Regions from separate parts of the Teredinibacter sp. KSP-S5-2 genome, predicted to be linked through region 1. Evidence: predicted binding sites of a transcription regulator. Region 1 holds the regulator's gene; each other region holds the start of a gene.
The links. The regulator FliA, encoded in region 1, starts transcription of late flagellar genes. The targets are predictions, from matches to a motif close to TAAAGTTATNNNNNNNNCGGCCGATANCC.
Positions count from the first base shown of each region.

Region 2: a site for FliA is predicted at 6,532-6,560, ahead of P5V12_RS01100 (flagellin). Genes of this name have one in related genera too.
Region 3: a site for FliA is predicted at 1,846-1,874, ahead of P5V12_RS08500 (DUF5610 domain-containing protein). Genes of this name have one in related genera too.

Region 1 is NZ_CP120416.1:3,018,751-3,026,980, forward strand. It holds gene P5V12_RS12980 (chemotaxis protein CheA) at 1-1,631, opposite strand, end outside; gene P5V12_RS12985 (protein phosphatase CheZ) at 1,642-2,427, opposite strand; gene cheY (chemotaxis response regulator CheY) at 2,448-2,834, opposite strand; gene P5V12_RS12995 (RNA polymerase sigma factor FliA) at 3,013-3,768, opposite strand; gene P5V12_RS13000 (MinD/ParA family protein) at 3,782-4,618, opposite strand; gene flhF (flagellar biosynthesis protein FlhF) at 4,689-6,173, opposite strand; gene flhA (flagellar biosynthesis protein FlhA) at 6,228-8,230, opposite strand, start outside.
Region 2 is NZ_CP120416.1:219,281-227,510, forward strand. It holds gene P5V12_RS01075 (glycosyl hydrolase family 18 protein) at 1-106, opposite strand, end outside; gene P5V12_RS01080 (methyl-accepting chemotaxis protein) at 812-3,790, shown strand; gene P5V12_RS01085 (hypothetical protein) at 4,208-4,678, shown strand; gene P5V12_RS01090 (hypothetical protein) at 4,787-4,996, shown strand; gene P5V12_RS01095 (hypothetical protein) at 5,021-5,629, shown strand; gene P5V12_RS01100 (flagellin) at 5,658-6,470, opposite strand; gene P5V12_RS01105 (lipase family protein) at 6,664-7,851, opposite strand; gene P5V12_RS01110 (carboxypeptidase-like regulatory domain-containing protein) at 7,880-8,230, opposite strand, start outside.
Region 3 is NZ_CP120416.1:1,875,307-1,883,536, forward strand. It holds gene P5V12_RS08490 (PP2C family protein-serine/threonine phosphatase) at 1-583, opposite strand, end outside; gene P5V12_RS08495 (FHA domain-containing protein) at 858-1,769, shown strand; gene P5V12_RS08500 (DUF5610 domain-containing protein) at 1,904-3,247, shown strand; gene P5V12_RS08505 (glutaredoxin family protein) at 3,271-3,540, shown strand; gene P5V12_RS08510 (NAD(P)-dependent oxidoreductase) at 3,620-4,495, opposite strand; gene P5V12_RS08515 (LysR family transcriptional regulator) at 4,624-5,526, shown strand; gene P5V12_RS08520 (carbohydrate-binding protein) at 5,700-7,295, opposite strand; gene P5V12_RS08525 (hypothetical protein) at 8,165-8,230, opposite strand, start outside.

The sequences.
Region 1 (8,230 bases):
CGCAAACGGTCCGCATCCATACCACCACCGTCATCACTGATAGAAAGCAAGATATGATCTCCTTCCTGCTCTGCAGCAAGAATCACCTTTCCAACTCTGGGCTTACCTTTTGCCTCTCTATCAGAAGGCAACTCAATACCATGATCTACCGAATTTCTTACCAAGTGAACCAGCGGGTCAGCCAAAGCTTCCACCAAGTTTTTATCAAGATCCGTTTCTTCACCAAGTAATTCCAAGTTAATTTCTTTCTTCAGATTTCTCGCCAAGTCACGAACAACTCGTGGGAAACGACCGAACACTTTTTTAATTGGCTGCATTCGGGTTTTCATTACAGACGATTGCAAATCTGCTGTGACCACATCCAAATTAGCAACCGCTTTCTGCATTTGTTCGTCTGAGGATTCATTCCCTAACCGTACCAGACGGTTACGTACTAACACCAACTCCCCAACCATATTCATGATGTCGTCCAGACGTTGAGTATCAACCCGAACGGTGGTTTCACCACTGACAGGAGACGCTCCACCACCCCCACCACCGGCATTGTTTTCCCGTGGTTTTGGTGCTGCTGGTTTCGCCTGACTGGGTGCAGCAGGTTTTGCCTGAGCTGGCGAGGGTGACGCAGAAGTTTTTTGCGGTTCCACCGAAATTTCTTGAACAGGTTCCGGTTTTCCTGCAATCGTCGGCCCTTTGCCTTTTCCATGCAACTGATCGAGTAGATCTTCAAACTCATCGTCAGAAATTAAATCTGCACTTTTACCTGGAGAAGAAGGCGGTGGAGGTGACGAGGGTTTTGCTGATGTAACGCTTGAACTGCTTTCAGCTTTTGCTCCCGGTGCTCCCGGACCTTTTCCCACACCATGAAGCTGATCCAATAAGTCTTCAAACTCGTCTTCAGAAATCTCCTCTGAAGCTTTACCTACTGAAGGAGAAGGACTCGAAGCCGCCGCTTTCAGCATACCCGGACCTTTACCCTGGCCGTGTAACTTATCCAGAAGCTGCTCAAACTCTTCTTCAGTTATTTCATCCGTGTCCTGCCCGGTTAAAATATCCGCGGCACTGTCTTCTGCAGTTTCCATTGGTGCAGCAGTCTCATCGGTAATTGCATCGAGGAAACCTTCAAACTCATCATCGGTAATATCAATTTGATTGGATGGCGTGTCTACTGCGTTAGCGCCATCAACAGAAACTTCTTCGATATATTCCGTAACAGCGGAATCATCTGCGGTTTCTGATAAATCCTGGCATGAAACCAAACGTTCAAGTGCCGCAATTAACTCCGGCGCTGCGGGTGAAGGTTCTTCCCGACTGGAAACTTGTGCAAACTGAGAATTAACGGTATCCAACGCCTGTAGGACTACGTCCATTAATTCGGCGGTGACTTCCCGCTCACCATTGCGAAGAATATCGAATAAATTTTCCGTAACGTGGCAACAATCGACCATTGCATTGAGTTGCAAAAAACCGGCACCACCTTTTACAGTGTGAAAGCCTCTAAAAATTGCATTGAGAAGATCTCTGTCATCGGGCCTCTGTTCAAGATCGACCAGTTGCTCAGACAATTGTTCAATGATTTCTCCGGCTTCTACAAGGAAATCCTGAAGAATATCTTCGTCATCCCCGAACGCCATTCAATACTCCTCAAAACCCTAAACTAGATAATAAATCGTCAACGTCATCCTGACTTTTCACCACATCCTCTCGTTTTTCTGCATGAATTTGTGGGCCCTCTGCAGTAACGTTATCGGCGGTATCCAGAGCTTCTTGATCATCGCCCGTCAAGCCGGTAACTTTTTCGACCTGATCCGCAATACGCATCAAACTCACCAACTCTTTTTCTACGTCAGTAATCAGTCCGATGACTTTTTTCAACACTTGCCCGGTAAGATCCTGAAACCCTTGCTCGAGAATGATCTCCTGAAGGTTTTGGTTCAACAAACTGGTTCCACCACTTAGCTGCTCCAGAAAGTCATCGACACGGGTATAAAGTTCTTTAAATTCATCCTTGCTCATTTCCCGCCGTCTCAACTTGCTCCAATCTTCCTTTAATTTTTCCGCTTCCAGGCCTAAATTCATGGCGATGGGCGCACAGGCTTCCACTTTATCCATGGTTTGGTCTGCGGCTTTTTGAGTCAGCGAAATAACGTAGTGCAAACGATCAGAAGCATCCCGGATATCCGAATTTTTTTCCGGTGGCTCTTCAAGAACGGCATCGACGTGGAAATTGACAATAGCACTGTGTAATGCTCGGGTAAGTTGACCTACCGAATTAAAAATATGGCTATCTCTTGCTTCGATTAAATCATGAATTAGCTGGGAGGCTTTTTCAAAATTATCGTTTTGCAGCGTATCAACCAGTTGCTTAGCGCATAGCTGAAGCTCAAGTTGAAATTGTTGATTCTCATGAAGAGGAACTTGACTGTCCATCGAATAACCTTAATGGATAATTACCCGTCTACGCGCTCAAATATCTTGTCTATTTTTTCCTTGAGCACCTGAGCAGTGAATGGTTTAACCACGTATCCATTAACGCCAGCCTGGGCGGCTTCAATAATCTGATCTCGTTTCGCTTCTGCGGTCACCATCAAAATCGGAAGCGAAGCCAATTTCGCATCCGCTCGACATTCTTTTAATAAATCAATTCCGGTCATGCCCGGCATATTCCAGTCAGTAACCAGAAAATCAAAGTCGCCGTTTTTTAGCATCGGTAACGCCGTTGAGCCGTCATCGGCCTCTTGGGTGTTGGTAAACCCCAGGTCTCGCAACAGATTTTTTATTATGCGCCTCATCGTCGAGAAATCGTCGACAATCAAGATTTTCATGTTTTTATCCAATGCAACCTCCGCATCCCAATACAGGATTAGAACATCTAAGTAACAGGTATAATTCTCTGTCCCTTCATATCTAGTCTAGTCGGTTGATCTCAGTCAGCCAGTTTTTATGACTTCTTGAGAAGCCGCCAAAACCACTTGCTATAAAGCATGCTGAACTTTTAACCAATGCGACACTTATTTATACAGCCGGCGACTCCCAGTCAGACAATCGGGACTTAAGCCTTAAGGCCGCCTGGCTGTGAATTTGACTCACTCTCGACTCGGACACCCCAAGTACCTGGCCAATCTCTTTTAAATTCAATTCTTGCTCGTAATACAATGACAAGACGAGCTGCTCTCTTTCTGGAAGGTGTCTAATCGCTTCCGCTAGTGCTTTTTGCAGCGCAGCCTTGTGCACAACTTCGGACGGGCCTCGGATTGAAACACCGCTCACGGAAGGTGCAATTTTGGATTCGTCTTCTTCGAAAGTATCTTCGTAACTGAATAGTCGGGTAGAAGCACTGTCCTTCACAATTTCATGATATTCGTCCAGTTCAATTCCCAGCTCTTCCGCAATTTCATAATCTTTGGCGTCACGTCCCAATCGCGATTCGACGGTATTGATTGCCTCGGCAACACGTCGGGCATTGCGATGAACAGAACGCGGTGCCCAATCCCCTCGGCGCATTTCGTCAACAATCGCGCCCCGAATACGAATGCCGGCGTAGGTTTCAAAACTCGCACCTTTACTGCCATCATATTTTTGTGCGGCTTCTAACAACCCAATCATGCCCGCCTGAATCAAGTCTTCAACCTGCACACAAGACGGGACCCTCGCCATCATATGGTGGGCAATGCGCTTCACCAAAAATGCGTAATCCTCAACCTTGACGTTGTTACTTGCGTCCGCTGCCTGTTCGTATGCCATTAAGTTCTCTGCCACGGATACCGACATGCTCGTGCTACTTTCATATCCCGCTCACGTTTGCTGTTTGCGCTTGCAGGAGTTGCTCTATAAAAAATTCCAGGTGTCCTCGTGCTCCGGTTTGTACCGGCCACTGATCAATTTTTTGTGCAATGACTCGAATTGCGGATGCCGCTTTCGCTCTTGGCGCGTATTCCAAAAGGGCTTTGCGTTTTTGTACCGCCTTTCTCACGTTCTCATCAAAAGGAACTGCACCAATATAGTGGAGTGATGCATCCAGAAACCGGTCACACACGGTATTGAGTTTATTAAACAGGTTCATACCTTCCTGGGAGGTACGTGTCATGTTCGCCACCACTCGAAAGCGATACAGGCCGTGCTCTTTATTGAGCAGTTTTATCAATGCATAAGCGTCCGTTATTGACGATGGCTCGTCGCACACGACAACAACGACTTCCTGCGATGCCCGAACAAAGCTCACCACGGTATCGGAAATACCTGCAGCGGTATCCACCACCAATACGTCCATTTGCTCGCTTAATTCGCCAAAAGCATGAATAAGCCCCGCGTGTTCCTGAGGTGACAGTGCGGCCATCTGCTGCACACCTGAGGAAGCAGGAACCACTCGAATGCCACCCGGCCCCTGCACCAGAATTTCGCGCAGAGATTTGGTTCCTTCCAAAACATGAGCCAAAGTATATTGTGCATTCAAGCCAAGCAGGACATCCACATTAGCAAGCCCCAAGTCCGCATCCAACAGGACAACCCGCCTCTGCATTTCTGCCAAAGCAATGCTCAGGTTGACCGAGATATTGGTTTTACCAACGCCACCTTTACCTCCGGTGACCGCGATGACTTTGATAGGTCGACTGTTCGTCATTCAATAGGGTCTCAACTGCGTATTTCTGTTTTTTGCCCAATAATCTAGACAGACTCTTCCAAGTATAGGTCTAAAATGCCGCAACATTAGCGGTATCTGCCGAGTTGTTTTTCAACAGGGCAACGGATCTGGCTACCAGCGAGTGACCACTGGCTTTAGCAATATCCTTGGGTATTTCCTGGCCATCAGTGGTGTACGCCAAGGGCAGCCCCTGTTGCAAAATCACGCTAATGGCCTCTCCCAAACTGGCGGTTTCGTCCAGTTTGGTGAGCACGCAGGCATCCACAGGGCGACCCGAAGACGAGTATGCGTGAGCCGATGCTTTCATGGTTTGCCACTGGCTGTTACAGGACATCACCAGAATTTTTTTGATACTTGAACAGGTATCCAGCATGGCCAACTGCTCTTTTAACAGTGGGTCGCCATGTCTGAACCCGGCTGTATCGATCAAAATAAGGGGAAATTGACGCAGCCCGGCCAAGACGGTTAACAGGCTGTTCTCAGCGTCTACCGCTCTAACCGGCACGTTGAGAATACGCCCCAATGAACGAAGTTGATCACAAGCTCCAACACGGTAAGTATCTGTCGTCACTAAGGCCACCTTACCCGGCCCATGCTCCAACACATACTTGGCCGCCAGTTTGGCAATACTGGTGGTTTTACCAACCCCAGTTTGACCAACAAAGGCAAAGATACCCCCACGGCTCACCATATCGTCTTTGACCACAGGGATCTTTTTGGAAAGCAGCGTCATGCAACTGCGCCAGGAGTCACTCACCCTTTTATGGCTTCCAGCATTCACCACCAAATCCTCAATCACATCTTCCGCCAGACCTAGCCGGGAAAGGTGCTGATCAATTACCGGAAACTGTGCAGGAAGTTTCACCTGTTGGGCTACCCCAAGGCCACTGCCTTTACGCTCTCCCATCTGCCACAGCTGCTGCTCAAGGAGCATTCGCATATCCGCAATTTCGCTACGCAGTTCCGCCATTTTTCTTTCGTCGGTTTGATGCTGTGATTCCAGTTCGGGAATATCGTGGTAAGACACGGGCTGTGAACGACGGGTTTCTTGCATACTGGCAATATCGTGATGAGGTTCAGCATAGCGAGATTGTTGCCCGAGCGGCGCATCCGCTTCTTTTGCGCGACGTTTGGCTTCCAGCATTTTCTCTCTGGCCAACTCGATTTCGCGGGCAATCTGTTCTCCGCGACGCCCCTGACTGGGAACTGCATTGGTTTGTGCATGGCCGCTGTAGCTTGAAGCTGCCTGGCTTAAACCCGCCTGGGTTTTCCATGCAGAGTCGCTGGCCATGGCGCGATCCACTTCGGCGTCAAATTTATGACTAAATTCGCGTCGAACGTCGATACCTCGTGTCGGTAAATCCGGCTCAAGTGAGGTAATAATCTCAACACCTTTGTCCACTCGACGGCTGGACAAAATGACCGCTTCCGGTCCCATTTCAGCTCGAACCAGCTCAAGAGCCCGGCTCATGGTCGCAGCAGTAAACTTCTTCACTTGTTGCTGATCCATTTGAGTATCATTGCTAAAAGGCATGGAAACTTACCTCATATCTGTCATTAATATCATTTCGTCCCTGATCACCGCCATCTAGCCTCCGTTCACAACTTCAGAGCCTACCGTGGCTTCGATGGTGATCTGCTTGTTGTCTGGTACTTCGTTGTAGGCAAGTACGTGCATATTCGGCACACTGAATCGAATAAACTGGGCAATCATATTTCTCAATGGCCCGGCAACCAGAAGTACACTTGGCTTGCCTAACGCTTCTTGTTGCTTACTGGCATCAATCAATGCCACATTCAGTCTTTCGGCTAACTGAGGTTCAACAAATGCTCCATCCTCAGCGCCAGCTTTTTGTGCTTGCTGTACTGACTGAAGCAACAATTGTTCCAATGTGGGATCCAAAGTGATAACGGGAAGATTGGGGTCTTGACCAACGATGGCTTGAACTATTTGTCGCGATAAAGCAACGCGAGCCACAGAGGTCAACGATTGAATCGTCAGGTTCTTATCGCCATGGCCCGCCAAGGCTTCGGCGATGGTGCGCATATCGCGAATGGGCACCTGCTCACGTAATAATGTTTGCAGGACTTTCAGTAACTGATTAATGGTAATGGTATTGGGAACCAGCTCTTCCACCAGTTTGGGTGATTTCTCTGCCAGTAGATCGAGCCATTTTTGTACCTCTTCGTGGCCGATCAGTTCATAGGTGTGGTTTTGAATTATTTGATTCAGGTGAGTCGCCACAACCGTACTTGGGTCAACCACGGTATAGCCTAAGGTTTGGGCTTTATCCTTCTGGGCTTCATCAATCCAGGTCGCTTCCAGACCAAACGCCGGGTCTTTGGTTTTGGTTCCTTCCAGTGCGCCAAATACCTGCCCGGGGTTAATCGCCATAAATTTGTCAGGGAACACTTCCCCCTCTCCAATGGAAACCCCCATCAAGGTAATGCGGTAACCGCTTGGCAAAAGATCCAAGTTATCGCGAATGTGTACCGCCGGGATCAAAAAGCCCAAGTCCTGGGACAACTTTTTACGAACACCTTTAATTCTGCCCAAAAGCTCTCCTTTCTGAGCTTTATCGACTAACGGAATTAAACGATACCCCACTTCCAGCCCGATAATATCCACGGGTTTCACATCATCCCAACTTACTTCGCTAGGCTCAGCCGTTGGACTGCTGCCGCTGGGAGGCGCCAATGCGGGACTGGAGGGTGGCGAAATAGTTGCCCCGCCACCCGCCGAAGGAGACTGGCCGCCAGGCTGAGACATAATCCGGGAACTTAAACCACCCTCTTCAACCACTTCAGCCTGTTGCTGACGAAAGTGAATGTAATACGCCAATATGCCGCATATCAGGGCTAATCCCAAAAACGGAAAATGCGGCATGCCGGGAATTGCTCCCATGATAAAGAGAATCACCGCAGCCACGGCCAAAGCTTTAGGCGACTCAAACATTTGCGATAAAACCTGGCGGTTCATATCTTCCGAGCTATTAACCCGGGTCACCATAATCGCAGCGGCAACTGAAAGGAGCAACGAAGGAATCTGAGCAACCAAACCATCCCCAATGGTGAGCAACACATACTTTTCCAGAGCGTCCTGAAACTCAAGCTGATGCTGAGCCATACCAACAATCAACCCACCAATAATATTGATGATCAGAATCAGGATGCCTGCTACAGAATCACCGCGAACGAATTTACTGGCACCGTCCATCGCACCATAGAAATCAGCTTCGGCTGCAACATCAGCCCGCCGCGTTCTCGCCTCATCCTGGTCAATAATGCCGGCATTCAAATCCGCATCAATCGCCATTTGCTTACCGGGCATGGCATCCAAAGTAAAGCGGGCACTAACTTCGGAGATACGCCCCGCACCTTTGGTAACCACCACAAAGTTGATAATGATCAGAATGATGAAAACCACCAAACCAACGGCGTAGTTACCCCCAATCACCACCTCACCAAATGACTGAATCACCTTTCCGGCCGCGTCCCCACCTTCATGACCTTTTAACAGCACCACACGTGTTGATGCCACATTCAATGCCAGGCGTAGTAACGTAGCTATTAGCAAAATGGTGGGAAACA
Region 2 (8,230 bases), 2.2 Mb from region 1:
CGTAATTCGGCAGGTTGCTGCAGTCGTAAGCATAAGCTTTGGAAAGCCATGCCGTGCACATCATCAGCCCAAGCGTAATTAAATATTGGGTCATTCTTGTAGTCATAGTTAATTCCTCTAGACACTATTATTTTATGAGGCGTTTATGCCAAAAAAATCGGAAAGAGGTAAATCATTCTTGCCGGAGTTTAAATCCCGAAAAATAAGGCTGTATTTTTTCGAGTTGGTTTTTACTGGGTGGAACACTTGTTTGCATTTTTACCCAGAAAAAGTCAGATGATTTATGAGAAAAAATTATTGTTATATTTTTAATCGGATAAGGACTTTGTAAACCTTAGCAGTGATCTTTGATTGGAAAAGTTTTTTTGATATCTCTGTGAAAAAATGTCGCTTTTTTCTTTGTCTAAAAAGAAATTTTAATATCCATATTGTTTTTATATTTGAAATGGCTATGTCAAAAAAACAATAAATGAAATAGGGGGATTTGCCTGTGGATGTTATTAGGATAATTTGTTGTGAATCATAATATCGCCTTGCTATTCAAATAAGACTTTTGCTTTTGGGGATGTCACTCCGGCGCTTCTCAAAGTTGAAGAGGGTGCTCCTATTTATAAAATGTTTCCCGGTCGCCTAAAGAACAGATATTTTCATGACATTTTTATGACAAATAGACTAATCTTTATGTGTGGTTTTTGGTCAGTTTTGGCATTCAATACCTTTTGTTGGCTTTATATCCTGCCATAAAGCAGAAACAACCGCTAAAACGCATGCCCTATCCCTATATCGTGGAAACGAGGTTAAGGAGTCTTCCATGAGCTGGTACAACGCTAGTCTCAAAAACCAGGTTATCGCCATTGTTCTCGGATGTATGTGTTTTCTCGCATTCGTTTTGCTAATTTCATTAACCCGTATTGGTAATAATATTTCTCATTTTAATAATCTTCTGCATGGCTCAAGTGAGCATAGAGCGCAAATACTATTGATTAATAGTAAATTCAAGACCCAGGTTCAAGAGTGGAAAAATGTGCTGCTACGCGGAAAAGATGATAAGAAACGAGAAAAGTACTGGGGAAGTTTTCTTAAAAATGATGCGGAAATTAAACAGGATGTCGACGTTTTATTGAAGAGTGTTATTGATCCGAAAGTGAAAGAAACTCTTGAGACGTTTAAACGCGAACATGCCAAGTTGGAAGGGAAATACGAGCAAGGTTACAAGGAGTACATGGCTTCGGGGTTTGATGCTCAGGTGGCAGATAAAGTGGTGTCTGGTATTGACCGAGAGCCAAGTAAACTCCTTATACAGCTTTCTCAACAGATAGAAGAGCGTGTGGTGGCCGAAAGCCATGCTGTTGAAAGCTCATCAGCCTTAACGTTAAACGGTATTTATGTTGTTTTATTTTTTGTTTTGATTGGTATTGTTCTGGTTTTACTCAAAATATTGAATCGACAGGTTATTTCGCCTATTGCTCATCTCTCCGCAGGGGTTAAAAGATTACAGGCCGGTGATTTTAATACGGTTTTTTCTGTGGCCGGTGAGCATGAATTGGCGCAGCTTGCTGTACTGTTAACCAATATGAAGCAGGACTTAAAGAGCCGGATTGAGGCGGATGCGATAGCCTCCGCGGAAAACCGCCGTATAAGACAAGCTCTGGATGTATGCGATACCTCAGTATTGGTCGCTGATACATCGTCAGAAATCATTTATGCCAATCACGCTGCATTGAATATGTTTAAAAAAAGGCAAGATGAATTCAAAAAAGGGATTTCCTCTTTTGTCGTAGATAAAATAATGAATGGTCATGCTAATCAGTTAGGAATAAGTCAGCAGACCTTGAATCAAGACCGGATTCAAAAATACGATATGAATGTACAGCGTCTCACGTTTGGCATCGTTTCCACCCCGATTTTAACGGATGATGGAAAACGGTTAGGCACCGTTATTGAGTGGGATGATAAAACTGAAAGGTTGGCCAAACAAATTGCTGAGAAAAAACAAGCGGATGAAAATGCGCGGATCAAACAAGCACTGGATGCAAGCAATACTCCCGTTATGGTAGCCGATGCTGAATCCAGTATTATTTACACCAACAATGCCATGGTGAGTACTCTATGCCGTCGAAAAGCAACGTTGGAAAAATGTATTCCGGGTTTCGCCCTTGACGAGTTAATCGGTTTTGATGCTGCCAATTTTTATGTTGGTGTACCTTCAGCTTCACAATCTATACAGGAACTGACTAACCCCGAGCAAAAGGATATTGTGATGCAGAACTTAACCTTTGAATTGATCGCCACGCCAGTGTGGTCTGATTCAAAGGAGCGCCTGGGTACGGTAATAGAGTGGGATGATAAAACTGATCGATTAGCCAAAGAACGGGAAGAAAAACGTATTGCAAATGAAAATGCAAGGGTAAGACAAGCATTGGATGCTGTATCCAGTAGTGTCATGATTGCTGACAACGACATGAACTTGATTTATACCAACCGGGCTGTGGAAGAAATGTTCTCATCCGCAGAAGGTGATATCCGTACTGAAATTCCCGATTTTAATTCGAAAGGATTATTGGGCAAGAATGTTGATATGTTTCATCGTAACCCTGAGCATCAGCAGCAAATTATTCATACCTTGACTGATACTTATACTAGCGAAGTGAAAATCGGCCATCACATTTATGCGCTTACAGCAAACCCCGTCTCGGTTGATGGCGAGCGCATTGGTACGGTGGTCGAATGGCTGGATAGAACGGAAGAAGTGGCCATTGAAAAGGAAATTGATGCAATGGTGGACTTCGCCGTAAAAGGTGATTTTGGTAATCAGATTGACTTGAATAATAAAACCGGCTTCTTTAAAAGTTTAAGTGGTGGATTAAATCGTTTGGTCAGTACGATTAATATCGCGCTTGAAGATATATTGGCTATGCTCTCTGCTTTGGCAAAAGGTGATCTGACCTTACGTATTGAGAGGGATTATGAAGGTGCCTTTGGCGAACTTAAACGTGATGCCAATGCGACAGCAGATAAACTCACAGAAGTCATAAATAATATTCGTCAAAGTGCTTCTGTGATTACTTCGTCCTCGAATGAGTTGGCGGATGGTAATGCCGACCTAAGCCAGCGCACAGAAGAACAAGCTTCCTCTTTGGAAGAGACAGCAGCAAGTATGGTTGAGATGACGGAAACCGTTAAGCAAAGTGCAAGCAACGCCAATGAGGCCTGTGATTTAGCGGTGAAAGCGCAAGACAGAGCCCGGTGTGGTGGTGAGGTGGTAAACCGTGCTGTAAGTGCTATGGATATGATTAATACCGCCAGTAAAAAAATCGCCGACATTATTAGCGTCATTGATGAAATTGCCTTTCAGACTAATTTACTTGCATTGAATGCAGCAGTTGAAGCCGCCCGAGCAGGAGAGCAAGGTAGAGGGTTTGCCGTAGTGGCAAGTGAGGTGCGAAATTTGGCTCAGCGTTCTGCCTCCGCAGCAAAAGAAATCAAAGATTTAATTCGCGATAGTGTGGCCCGTGTTGAAGACGGTGCAACCTTGGTGAATGAATCCGGCGAGACGTTGGTAGAAATAGTGGAGGCGGTGGAAAAAGTTACCCTTATGATGCGTGATATTTCCGAGGCGGCCCGGGAACAGGCAACAGGGATTGAGCAAGTAAATACTGCGGTAACGCAAATGGACCACATGACACAGCAAAATGCGGCTCTGGTGGAAGAAGCAACGGCAGCGAGTGAATCTATGGCCGAGCAGGCTAAAAGTATGAGTCAGATGATTGCGTTTTTTAAAGTGAGTTAATTTAAGTCAACGCTGGTTTTAACTCCACTAAATATAGACATTCTGTCTGGTTTTGAGTTAAATAAAATAAGTGAATTAATTAATTGTTTTACAATGAATAGAAAGATTCTGAGATACAAGATCGTTTCAATTCTGGCATGTCTAGCGTGTATCGCTCTTTTTGTTCCTCTACTTATTCTGTCATCCGTAGGGATAAAAATATTTTTAGGGATAATTCTTTTTATTCTTTTGAGTGTCATTCAAGCAATTTATTATACGAAAGTCGGCTCGTTGAAATGTCCGCATTGTAATAAGCCGGTCTTAGCTAAAGCGATATCTTTAGATCAGTCTCAACTTACACTTTCCGCATACAAAAAATGTTATTTTTGTGGTTACGAATACGAGTAATTGTATAAATCTGCTCTGGAAGTGAATTATATGGGATATAAAGTATCAGAAAGGAAATCCTTGGCGAATACATGTTTATTTCTTGTTCTGCTTGTCTTTTCCTGTAAAGCACTTGCCTGTCGATGTGGCACATTGATCGATGAAGCAAAAATAGCAGAAAGCACCGATGTTATTTTGATCAAAGTTGAATCGCTTCAACTGGGGGAATACTCTGATGGAGAGCGATCCTACCCCGGTCTGGAAGTGGGATATCAGGTTGTCCGCCGTTTTTGGGGGGCTGAGCGTAAACCGAAGCTCATTGAGCTGCTAGACAGCTGTAAAGTCGGATTTTATCCAAATAGAGAATACATCGTGGCGATTCTCAGGAAAGGCCGGTTTGGGATCGACAATGTAATAAGTCAATGTAGTGGCGTGGATTGGGTTTCTAAATCAAATAGACGTGAAAAGACCATCCTTACCGAGGAAATGGTCAACAAATATATCGAAAATAATTCCGATTAACTATTAGAATACGTGTTGGTAGAAGCTGTATTGCGGGGTAGGCTGACCTGGATCCGTAATCATAGCTATTGTCTAAGTGTTTCCAGGTTTTTGTAGAAAGGGTAAATCGTGGGTAATAAAAAGTTTGTTTTTGACGCTATCAACTCCGCATATAAAGCTCAGATTAAAAGCATGTATGATGGTTTTTCTAACAGCATTCTTATGGCGAATGGGGATAATGCTGAAATAGAAAAGGCCGAGGAAAAGTTTAAGGCCGGTATGGAGCACGCGTATAAAATCAGAATGCAGGCTCTCGCGCTTGCAGGTATTCAGGAGTAGCTTTTTATCGGTCGGAAAAACGGTGTGAACCGGGAACGGTGGCAGGAGTTGATGGCGGTGCTGGCTCTACCGCCGTCTGACGAATGCTTTGATTTACTTTCGTCGGCATACGCTGAAAATCACCGACATTACCACACCCCGCGCCACATAGAGTCCATGCTGCGACATATGGATACTGTTGCTGAATTGGCGGAGCATCCGGCTGAGGTTGAGTTAGCTATCTGGTTTCACGACGCGGTATATCGACCTTTCTCATCGACCAATGAACTGGATAGCGCTAAATGGGCGCATCAGTTCTTGTCTGATAATGGTTTTAATAAAAGTGGCATTGATCGGGTCTACAACTTAATTATGGCTACGCGGCATCATTGTGATGTTGTTACGCGGGATGAACAACTTTTGGTCGATATTGACCTGAGTATTTTGGGTGCGCCAGCGGATATTTACGATCAATTTGAACAGAACGTTCGGAAGGAGTACCAGCAGGTCCCGTCAATTATTTTCCGGAAAAAGCGCAAGGAAATACTTAAGTCTTTTTTATCGAGGGATTCGATTTATTATCTAACCTACTTTAGGGAAAAATATGAGCAGGCAGCGAAGCTAAACCTTGAACGCGCAATCGTTCAACTCTAACGAAAGTTTTTAATGCCTTTGAAACTGCTTACCCATTTCCTTGCAGTAATTGCAATACCAGCGATGGTCGTTGGTTTGCCTGAGCTTGCAATGCAATGCCAACTTCCGTTCGAATTTGCCCTGCAGTGAGCTCCGATGCGGCTTTCGCGATATCTGCATCTTCAATTCTGGATTGTGCATCTTCGGTTTGCACAATGCTTTCATAGAGAGAGTTCATACTGCTCGACAGCCTATTTAAACCCGCACCTAGTGTTGCACTTTGCTGATTAAGTTGGCCTTGCGCCTGATCCAGTATCGCCAGTGACGCGTTGGCAGACTCACTATTACTCAGGTCTATATTTGCAAAGCCAATATCCGCGAAAGACTGTTGCAGGTTATTTGCTTCTAGTGTCAGGGTTTGATTTTCCTTAGCGCCGATTTGCAGTTGCAGTGGTGTTTGTTGCGCATAAAGCGGTTGATTGTTAAAGCTGCTGTTTTCCAGGGTGCGATTGACTTCATCCAGTAATTGGCTGGCTTCCTTGTTAATGAGTTGTCGGTCGTTGTCACTGAGTGTCCCGTTGCCTGACTGTATCGCAAGCTCGCGGATGCGCTGAATGCTTTCGGACAGGCCGCTTATGCCCGCATCTTGCGCTTGCAGGAAGGATATACCGTCATTGGCATTGCGAATGGATTGGGTAAAACCACGAATGTTCGCACCCATACGTTGGCTTATTGCCTGGCCTGCCGGATCGTCACCGGCGGAATTAATCCGTTTCCCCGAAGCGATTTGTTTTGCTGCGTTGTATACCGTTTGTGTTGCGGATTGAATGTGATTGGAAAGCGAAGAGCCAGGGATTTTCATGGTGACCTCCAGCGCGACACGCATAACACTGTTGTCTGCTGATCAATCACCTTAGCCTAGCGTATGGTGGAAGGAAACTGAATGACTTTATCGGTATAACAATAGAAGAAGTAAGAAAGTTTGGGTCTTTGGTGGGCAACCACATCCGTAAAATATTTGAATGTGATTGCCGAATAACATCAAGAACAATCCGCTATACGGTATGACCGTTGATTAACACACTGTCCAGCACTTGTTGGCATTGCATGCTGAGCCTATGTGATAAGCGCTGGAATATTCCCCGAATAAACGCATAGGTCGCATCCACTTTATCGAGAACCGGTTTCATACCGAGTAAAGACATGATTTTTCGGATCAAAGCCAACACCAGGCTGGACAGGTTTTTTGCAAGGTTAATACCCTGGCTCAAAATGTAAGCCAAACGATCCATTAAGGTAAACGTGCCAGAACCAATCGACGTAATAAAACTTCCAACAAAGTTAAAGCATTTGTTCAGCACGTAATTGATGGCTTTATCCAACCATTCGAGATTGGTCAGGTTAAAGGATATGGGGCTGGTGCGATTAATCCAGCCTTCAATACTGGCAGGGTCGTTGAGTTTTGCCTTGCGATTGCGCAGCGCGGCCCAGCCCTGATTGCCCACGGTATTGATATAGCCTTGCATACTATGCCACTGGGCACCGGGGAATTCTCCGGGGCTTGGTTGGTAGTAATCATAGTGTTCACCGAGTGTTGTCGGCGCGTGAATAAAGGGCCAGAAGGGGATACATGGCACAATGTCTGTTCTGTGGTAAACACGGAACATTTTCTCGGCGCTCAAGTTCGAGGTGAGCGTATCGGCAAATGGCCTTAAGCCAACTCGGGGGGCGCCAAATGTATACAGGTAGGGCGCTGTGGCGGTGGACGACTTTATTTGCTCTGCGCAACGGGTCGCCAGAGCGCCGCCAAGGCTGTGTCCGATGCAGTGAATGGAATGTACTCCCTGGATTTTCAACTGGCTGATAAATGGGCTCAGCTGAGGCAGCATGGAATGGAAGGCTTGGTTAAAACCGTCGTGCATGGGTTGGCCAAAGGCCGAGCTGGAAACCCCCATATTGAAATTGGTCAGCCAGTCGGCAAGAAATTTGGTCCCGCGGAATATGAGGAAGGCATGGCCTTTGTAAGTATCCTTTCCAAGGCAGACAAAGCCAAAGCCGGAGCGGGATTTTAGGACGCTAGGCCCGCCGGTTCTGCCGGACACCATATTTTGCGGGTTGATATCTAAAATACTGCCGTACTTGGTTTTTAAGGCGGTAACGGCTTCATCGAGGGTGTGAAAATCAACGAGCGCGTAAATACTACTTGCCAGGTTTGCCGCTAATGCGGGAGCTAGGCGGGGCATATCTCACTCCTTAGGTAAGAAAAATGTGTCAGGTCTCGTCATCGTCCGGTGGAGGAATAATGAAAGGGCTGTCGGGCTCTACGTCCCAGGTGCACATCGAAAAAATAGGGCCGCCGTTGACTTCAATGAGTCTGGTTTCATCTGTTAACTCACATTGAACGACCAAAGGTTTGCCGCGGGATTCGGCGTTTTCTGCCGGGTTGCGTTTTACCCCGCTCCATATTTTGTATTCTGTTCCCTGATAGTGAACGTACATTACTTGGGGCACAGAAAACTCCATGGGTAACACCTTACCAACGTGGCTTTTGTCGAACAGGGCGGGCAGGGTGAAATAGCCGTTATCGTCTGTTTGAGTTTCGTCGGTCAGCTCTTTCTGTGC
Region 3 (8,230 bases), 1.1 Mb from region 1:
TCAGCCCATCGCTGCATAACAGCACCAAGTCATTTTTTCGCCAGTCCCGTTGCAGCAAATCAACGTTAACTCTGTCCATGTCGAGTGAACCAAGGCATTGCGTGATAATATTTTTTTCCGGGTGGTCTTCCATCTCGTTTTGCGAAATTGCACCGGACTCATACAAAAACTGAACGTAGGAATGATCGCGGGTTAATTGTTGAAATTCGCTTTCTTCGTCTGGGCCGTGTTTGGTAAACAGGTACGCGCGGCTGTCTCCCACCCAGGCAATTTCGTACCGGGTTTCTTCTGAGTGTAAGGCAACTACTGTGGACCCCATGCCTTGTCCGCCGATCCCCATAGAGGAAGCGTGTAATATGCCTTGGTGAGCAGCTTGAATCGCTTCAACTAGTGATGCCCCTTCGCGGAGTTTGTTGTGAACCGTTTTTGCGGCGATATCACTGGCGACTTCGCCGGCCGCATGCCCACCCATGCCATCAGCGACCAGCCATAAACCTAATTTGGGGGATGCCAGGAAACAATCCTCATTGTTGGTACGCAGTAAACCAACGTTTGTTTCTGATTGATGACCGGAAAACAACATTTTTATATTTTAAAACATCCAAGTATTTGGTTGAAAAATGGTCGCAAAGTTGTTGAAAACAATCTTATATTTGAGACTAAACTACTTTTTGTCTTATGTCTCGAAATAGTACTGAAATATCTCCAGTTTTCTTGGTAGCTTTCACAATTTGATTTAAAGTTAGAATAATCCGCACAGAGAAATGTGGGTGATCGAAAAACAATCACTTTGTCGAAAAAAACGGAAAAAGTGGTATCAGGAGCGTTATTAAGAAGTACTATTCAAGGGCGAAAACATGTATCAATTGAAATTTAAAAATCAGTCAAAAGGGCCACTTTGGTTAGTGGAGCCGCATTATACGCTGGGGGCTGCAAGTGATTGTGAAATTCCCATCCATAAGTCAGGCGTGGCTGCTCAGGCTGCATATATACATGTTTCTCAAGCTACGGTAAAAATTGAAAGTCTGGTTGAAGATGGCAGTGTTAAAAAGAATGGGGCACCAATTATTGGGGAAGAAACATTAGCTTCTGGTGATGTATTTTCAATTGCGGGTGTGGAATTTGAGATTATTGATCCTAAACATCAACGAGCCACTGCCTCCAGTCAGCCCACAGAAGCAAAACAGGATTGGGCTCTTGTTGCGCTAAGCAGCGCGCTATCTAACAAGCGTTACACAATAAAAGACACAAAAATATTGGGCCGTTCAAAAGAGTGCGATATTAGTTTAGGTGTTGCGCATTTATCTCGTAAACATGCCTCGCTTTCTGTGACTGACCAGGGGCTATCCGTGAGTGATCTAGGGTCCTCAAATGGGACTTACGTTAACGGTCAAAAAATCGAGCGAGCTGTTCTGCGTAATGGCGATGAACTTGGTTTTGACACGTTAAAGTTCCGTGTTGAAGGGCCATCGGAAAATCTTGATTCCACCACTGTACGACCTGTGTTTAAAGTGATGAACGAAGCTCCAACCCTTTTAGGGCATGGACGTAAAGCGGGGCAGGGTTCTGCCGAAGGGAAACCCGCTGCAACTGGCGGAGCTCAGTCACCTCGGCCGGCAAAACCAAAGAAAAGCAGCGCGGCTGCGCAATATAAGGTGTCCGCTCAATCACAACCTGTGGTAGCGAAAAACGGAAACTCAATCTGGCCACTGGTGATTCTGGCGGCTGCGGCCGCGGTAGGGCTGGTCTGGTTCTTTGTGTTCAATTAATTGCGTATTTTGGGCAATGGAAGCGTTATATGCTCCATTGCTCCTTACCTAACGTATTCTTAACAGCATTCGCTATTTAAGTTATTTCAACCTTGGCCGACACCCCCTTTGAACAACGCTAAACGGGGTGCGTTATGATTTCTCTAGCCAATGTATTTGCAGGGCAGTATTCTCAGGCTTTGCAACAGAGGCATTCAACCTTTGCGGAGGCTGAAGCCGTAAAAACCGATGATCAGGGAAGAACGACATATGTTCGAGCTTCTGCGTCTTCCACATCTGAATCCACCTATTTCTCTCGCGGTCAACGATCTCCAGCCTTGACATATGGCCCCACGGGGGAAGTAGACCAGACGGCCGCGGTGAAGCCCGCAGCTGAGAAAACCCAAGCTGCTTCGACAATTTTGAGCTTTATCGAGCTACAACTCACTCGAGACGTGCAGGACGGCGCCACCGCGGAAGAACTGCAATCTCGATTAGAAGCGGGATTGCAGGGTTTTATTAAAGGTTACACTGAAGCGGCTGAGCAGCTAGCGGCTGCCGGTTTTCTCAATGGTGATGTCAAAACTGCAATTGAAAAAACCTACAGCGATGTACTGTCAGGCGTTTCTGAGATGGCTGAGAAGTTTGGTTTGCAAGATCCGGTTGAAAAAATCGAATCCGGTAAACCTATGGGGGAAGAACAACCTGCTGAGGTTGTTGCTCAAGCGCCGAAAAACCCCATTGCCGAGACTTTAGATCGCTCCCCGGAGCGATTAAAAGCACTATTGGATGCGTCTGCGATATCCCATACGGTTTCGCAAACACGCAGCTTCAGCTTTGAGTTGAAAACTCAGGATGGAGACACGGTGACTATCAAAGCTTTTTCTCGTTATTCCAGTGAATTTGCTGCGGCAAATTATCGCAGTGATGAAGGCAATGGCTATTACCGACAACAAGTTGCGGTATCGCAAAAGAGCTCATCCGCTGACGACTTTTTCTTTGAAGTGGAAGGGGAGTTGGATGAGGGGGAAATTAAAGCAATTAACGATTTGTTATCCAAAGTGAATGATATTGCCGAAACTTTTTATAACGGTAATTTGGATAAAGCCTTCGAACAAGCGCTGAACATTGGTTATGACACCGATGAAATTGCCAAATTTGCGTTAAATCTCAAGCAACAATACAGCGAACAAGTGGCATCAGCATACGGTGCTGTCGCACAACTTGGTCAAGAAAAAGATCAATTGGAATCTGGAACCTCTCAGGAGGAAAACCGCATTCTGCTCTTACGTGACCTTGTTCAACAATTAGAAGCTGCCAGAGAAACGGCGGAGCAAATGGGTATTGGTCGACAGGCCTTCTCAGATCTCACCAACTACTTTTCTGAATACCATTTCGCCGCACGGGACCATGAAGAGGATGAATCACGCAGTGTTTTCAGCCCTTATGTAGCTCAAGTATTAGATTCTCTAGTAGAATTGGGTTCTCAGTCCGCATAGTCATGGTGATAGCGGGCTAATAAATGAGCCCGGCTATCCCTATGCGAAAAATGATCCTGTACACCACTGACGGATGTCATCTGTGCGACCTGGCTATAGAAGCAGTTGAACAATCCTGTATCGCGATTGATTTGATAGAAGTGGATATCACCTCTGACAAGCAGTTGGTTGAGCTGTACGGCATTCGCATCCCTGTGATTAAAGACCGTCAAACTGGTAAAGAAATTGGTTGGCCTTTTAACGATGTCTCCTTCTCTCAATGGTATGAGAGCTTGGCAAACTCTCGGGGATAAAGAGCTGTCTTAAGAAGTTAACGGCGGATTGGTGTGTCCGCCGAAACGCGCTTTGCTCTCGAAGTAGTATGTGGAAGATCTATCCAGCGAAATCGCAATATAGCTGATACACACCTGTGATATTGTCCCTACCATACCCACCTTGAATTGCCTGACTGTAAAGGTTTTTTGTCGCATCACATATCGGTGCTTTTGAATTGATGGCCGCAACTGATTTTTCAATGAGTTGAAAGTCTTTATCTACTAACTCGATGGGAAAGGCGGGTTCATAGGCGTGATTGAGCATTGCTGTTGCTGCGTTTGCGGTGGCGGGGCTGCATACAGGTGTGCCCTGAAGAATTCTAACTGCTTTTTCTAAGTCAATTTGGGTTCTTGCGGCAAAGCCCATAAGCTCTGAGAGCACGGCGAGTTGTGCACCAAACAACCCATTTACCATCAGTTTGATAATTGTTCCTGAACCGTGCTCCCCCGCATGGTAAACAGACATTCCCATAAGCTCGAGTATTGGGCATACAGCCTGTACTGTTTGCACATTCCCACCTACAAAAAAAATTAGTTTTCCCGCCTCTGCTTGGGGTCTTGATCCGGCAACAGGTGCATCAAGAAACGATATGCCCTGTTCGCAAAATAGTGTCGAGAGTTCGTTTATATACGGCAGGGAAAGGGTAGAGCACTCAATGCCTATGGCATCCTTTTTCATTGATCTTAATGCGCCTAATTCTTCATCCAGCCAGATGTAACGAGATGCTTCAACATCTCTGACCATAGAAATAACGAGGTCTGCGTCTGTGGCCGCTTCTTTAGGTGAGGGTGCCTTGTTTATACCCATGTCAAACAGGTGCTGAGCTTTATCCTGTGTCCTGTTCCAGACAGTAACTTCGTAGCCCGCATCAAAAAGGTTTTTTGCCATTCTGCTGCCCATTGCACCGGTTCCAAGAAAGGAGATTCTTTGCATTTTATGTCGTCCCAAGTTATGTAGTTAAAAAGGATGCTGTACTAGTAAGCCAGTACTTAGAATGGTATTCGCTTTATTTGTGAATCAAACAGATTTCAGCGCATTACATTGATGCGTATACTGCATTAATGGATATCAAAACCCTTCAATACTTTATCGATGTATCGCATTTAGGCAGTTTTGCTGATGCGGCACGTAAACATGATGTAGATCCTTCCACGGTGTCTCGAATGATTGCCGGGCTGGAATCTGAAGTTGGTGTAAGGCTGTTTCAGAGAACGACACGATCTCAATCTTTAACTGAAGCAGGAGAACGCTATTTGGCTAGGGTTGAGCCGTTGTATGAAGAGTTGGAGCGCGCTGGCATAGAGGCCGGTCAGATAGTTGAAGAACCAAAAGGGTTACTGAGGGTCACTTCGTCCGTGGCGTTTGGGCAAGAGTGTATAGTGCCGTTATTGGGTGATTTTTATCAAAGGTTCCCCAAAATTGATTTGGAGCTTAAATTGTCTGATGACAACTTAAACTTGATAGAGCATAAGTTGGATCTTGCTATTCGTTTAGGCCCTACGATGGATAAAGATCTCATAGTAACGAAATTGATGAATACTCAATATCGGGTGGTTGCAAGTCCAGAGTATTTGCGGAGTCATCCGGGGTTGAGGCGACCAGAACACTTGGGCGAGTGTTCGTGTATTTTGTTTACCTACCCCGATTTTCGGACACGATGGATATTTAAAAACTCGTTACAAGAAGTTGAAGAAATGTGGGTTCAAGGCAAGCTTTTTTGTTCCAATGCTCTAGCCCTTCGAGAAGCTGTGCGACAAGGATTGGGGCCTGGTTTACTCGCTGATTGGATGGTTGATCGGGATATTCGAGCCGGAAGGTTGGTCGATCTGTTTCCGGACTACGCTGTGACTGCGACAACATTTAACACGGGTGCCTGGATGTTGTATCCCAGCCGATCCTATTTGCCTAAAAAAGTGCGTGTGACTATTGATTTTTTAAAAGAGAATATCTTTAAAGTTTTGTAGAGAGCGTTGAATGCCTGAACCATAACCGCAGACTTTACTGTCGATGAGACTGTTTTTTAGGGGGGGGTCCTAATTAGTCTGAATTTTCATAACCGATTATTTAACGAAAAAGCCTCGTTAAACATAACGAGGCTTGCGTATTTCTGAGTATCAATAAGTTTTTAATTTCCTTTTTATTGCAGCCCCAGCCATGTGTCAATTTCTGCTTGCTCACTTGCCGGAATCATGGCTGCGACAGCCTGCCCGGAATGCTGGGACAAAAGGCCAATAAACAAATCAAATTTTTGTCTTCGGGTATTTGTTGGAGAGGAATGCGTAAGCATGCTTCTAAAAGTTTGCTTAAACGGCTCCCAGCCAATAACGTCGCTTATTGCTAACAGACGATAAATAAATCTGTCACTGATACCTGGATGAGTTTGGAAAAATATTCTTGCGGCACGCCCTTCCAAGTATTCTGCGGGCTTACCATGTTCAGCAAGCAGAACTTTTGCTGGTAGTGTGTCGATAACATAGGCCGCTTTAAAGCTGCCAAAAAATTCTGCATCGAAGTTCCATGCGTCATGATCAAAGTCGTGTCCAAACTCATGCAAAATGCCGAACACCCAATCACCGTGTTGTTCCACCCTGGCCATGTTTTCAGCAATATAAGGTTTGTACCATTGCACGGGGTTACCAGCTACGGCCCAGCCACCAGGGTAGTGCCGTACGCCAAGCACTTCTATCGGGTCATATACCGTTACACCTGTTAAGTCTGCCATTGCTTGGTGAGCGCGGTCGAGGTTAGCAATCCAATTGGCGAGCCCTGTATCAGAAACATGATCCAAATCGGACTTTTCTAAAATGATAGTTGTGTGCTGACCATCGACTTTTATTAATCTCTCAAGGCGCAAATTGTCATACCACGCCTTACCCGAGCTAAACCACACGTAAAAAAAGTCTAACCAACTTTGACCTAAGCGAGCATCCAGGCCTCGACTGCCGTGTGCTGGTACTTCAAACGTAAAGGCGACTTCCCGCCAGTTCCATGTGCCTTTGCCTTTAAAATCCCAGTAGGAGTTATTGGGGCCATCGTAAATACCAAAACCTGCGCCTTCGTGAAAATCGCCACCTACGTTTTCCCCTTTAGACCAACCCATTACCGAATAGTATTCGCCCGGAGAAAAAGCAATATTCTTACGCCAAGAGGAGTGATTTAAATTCATTCCGTTATCCATCACTAAACAACGATTTCCTTGTACGCATCCACCTTGTTGCCAAATGAAGTTGGTTAAACCTGTGTAGTGCTCATAAGTAAACCATTCGTTGAGCGCACCACCTTGTGGGCGTTCAAAGTCATCGACAACACATCGTTCTCCCTCCGCAATGGGTAAATTACAATAGTTGTCTTGCTCTGTCGTTTTCCAAAGTGCTGGCGTGTTTGGTGGCTCCCAACCTGCCTGTGAGGTATGCCCTTGTACACTGATATACCAACCCCCCAAATAACTGACTTTTTGTCCGGTAACATAGGCTACACGAGGCTCCCAATCTGTGCTGTCTGGAATCGCGTTCCATTGGGTTACAGCCCAGGGAGGAGTCCATACTGCCTGAGATGTATGCGCTTGGGCACACACCCAGTTTTCTCCGTTGAAAACGACCTCATCCCCAATTTGGTAATTCACGCCTATCTGCCAGGGTCCTGCATGGGTTAATAGGCTAGATACAAAAATGAGAGTAAACACAATGGATGATAATAACGTTGAGGAAAATCTGATTAACTTTGTTTTTTTCATAGACTCCACCTCTTTTGTATGAGTGTTAAATTATTTTTTGAAGACCTGCATGCGACCGAGTATCTCGTTTTATTTGTGGTCCGCGCATATGTAGATTTAAGAGAAACCTAAAAAATAATGGGAAAGAAAAGCCAAATATTATTCTTTTTAATATGGGCTTGTTGAGTATCTACTCTTGGTGGGAATCTACACAAAGAAAACCCATAGAATTATTGCTTGTAAAGATATAGCGTTTTTAAATTTAAAATTTAATCTGTTATTTTTTGTCAAAAACTATCTCAAAACGCTAGGTTTTTAGTGGTTTGGTATATGTGGCATTTAAATTATTTTTCAAGCAGTTGAGCGAATTGGAGGATGCAAAAAATACATTGTTCGCATTATGTAAAAGGTTTTTCTCATAAATTGGGCTGACTTGTATGATTTAATATTTTTATCGCCAATGTAGAAAAAAGCGAATACGTATCATTAAAACTTTCATGTTTCAATGTGAGTGTTTAATTGTTTTCGATCGTGTTTGTTTTGTATGTGTAATTTATTGAGGACGGAAGGCGAAGTGTATTTGATCTGCTTGAGTTAATACGCTTTAGTTTTTTAGATTAATTAATGTCTGATAATTTACCAGGTTTGTAGCCTAGTGCTTGTTTTTGTTGCCGTGTTAGGTGAGTGTTGATATCGAGCGTGCATGAATGTGTTTGTTGCATGTTTCTAGAACAAAACACACGCTTTCGAATATTTTCTTATTCAGATTTGGCTACAGTTGATTGATTATCACCTCCATAAGTGGTGGTTTTAAACAGATTATGAAAATCTAACAAGTTGTTTGTGCTGTAGTACGTACTGAGAGAAAAGCTGCTTTTGTTCAGACGAAATCAAAAAAGTTCAATCTCGTCCGAATCATTGGCCTGTTCAGCACTCTCTTTGGTGAAGTGATGGTT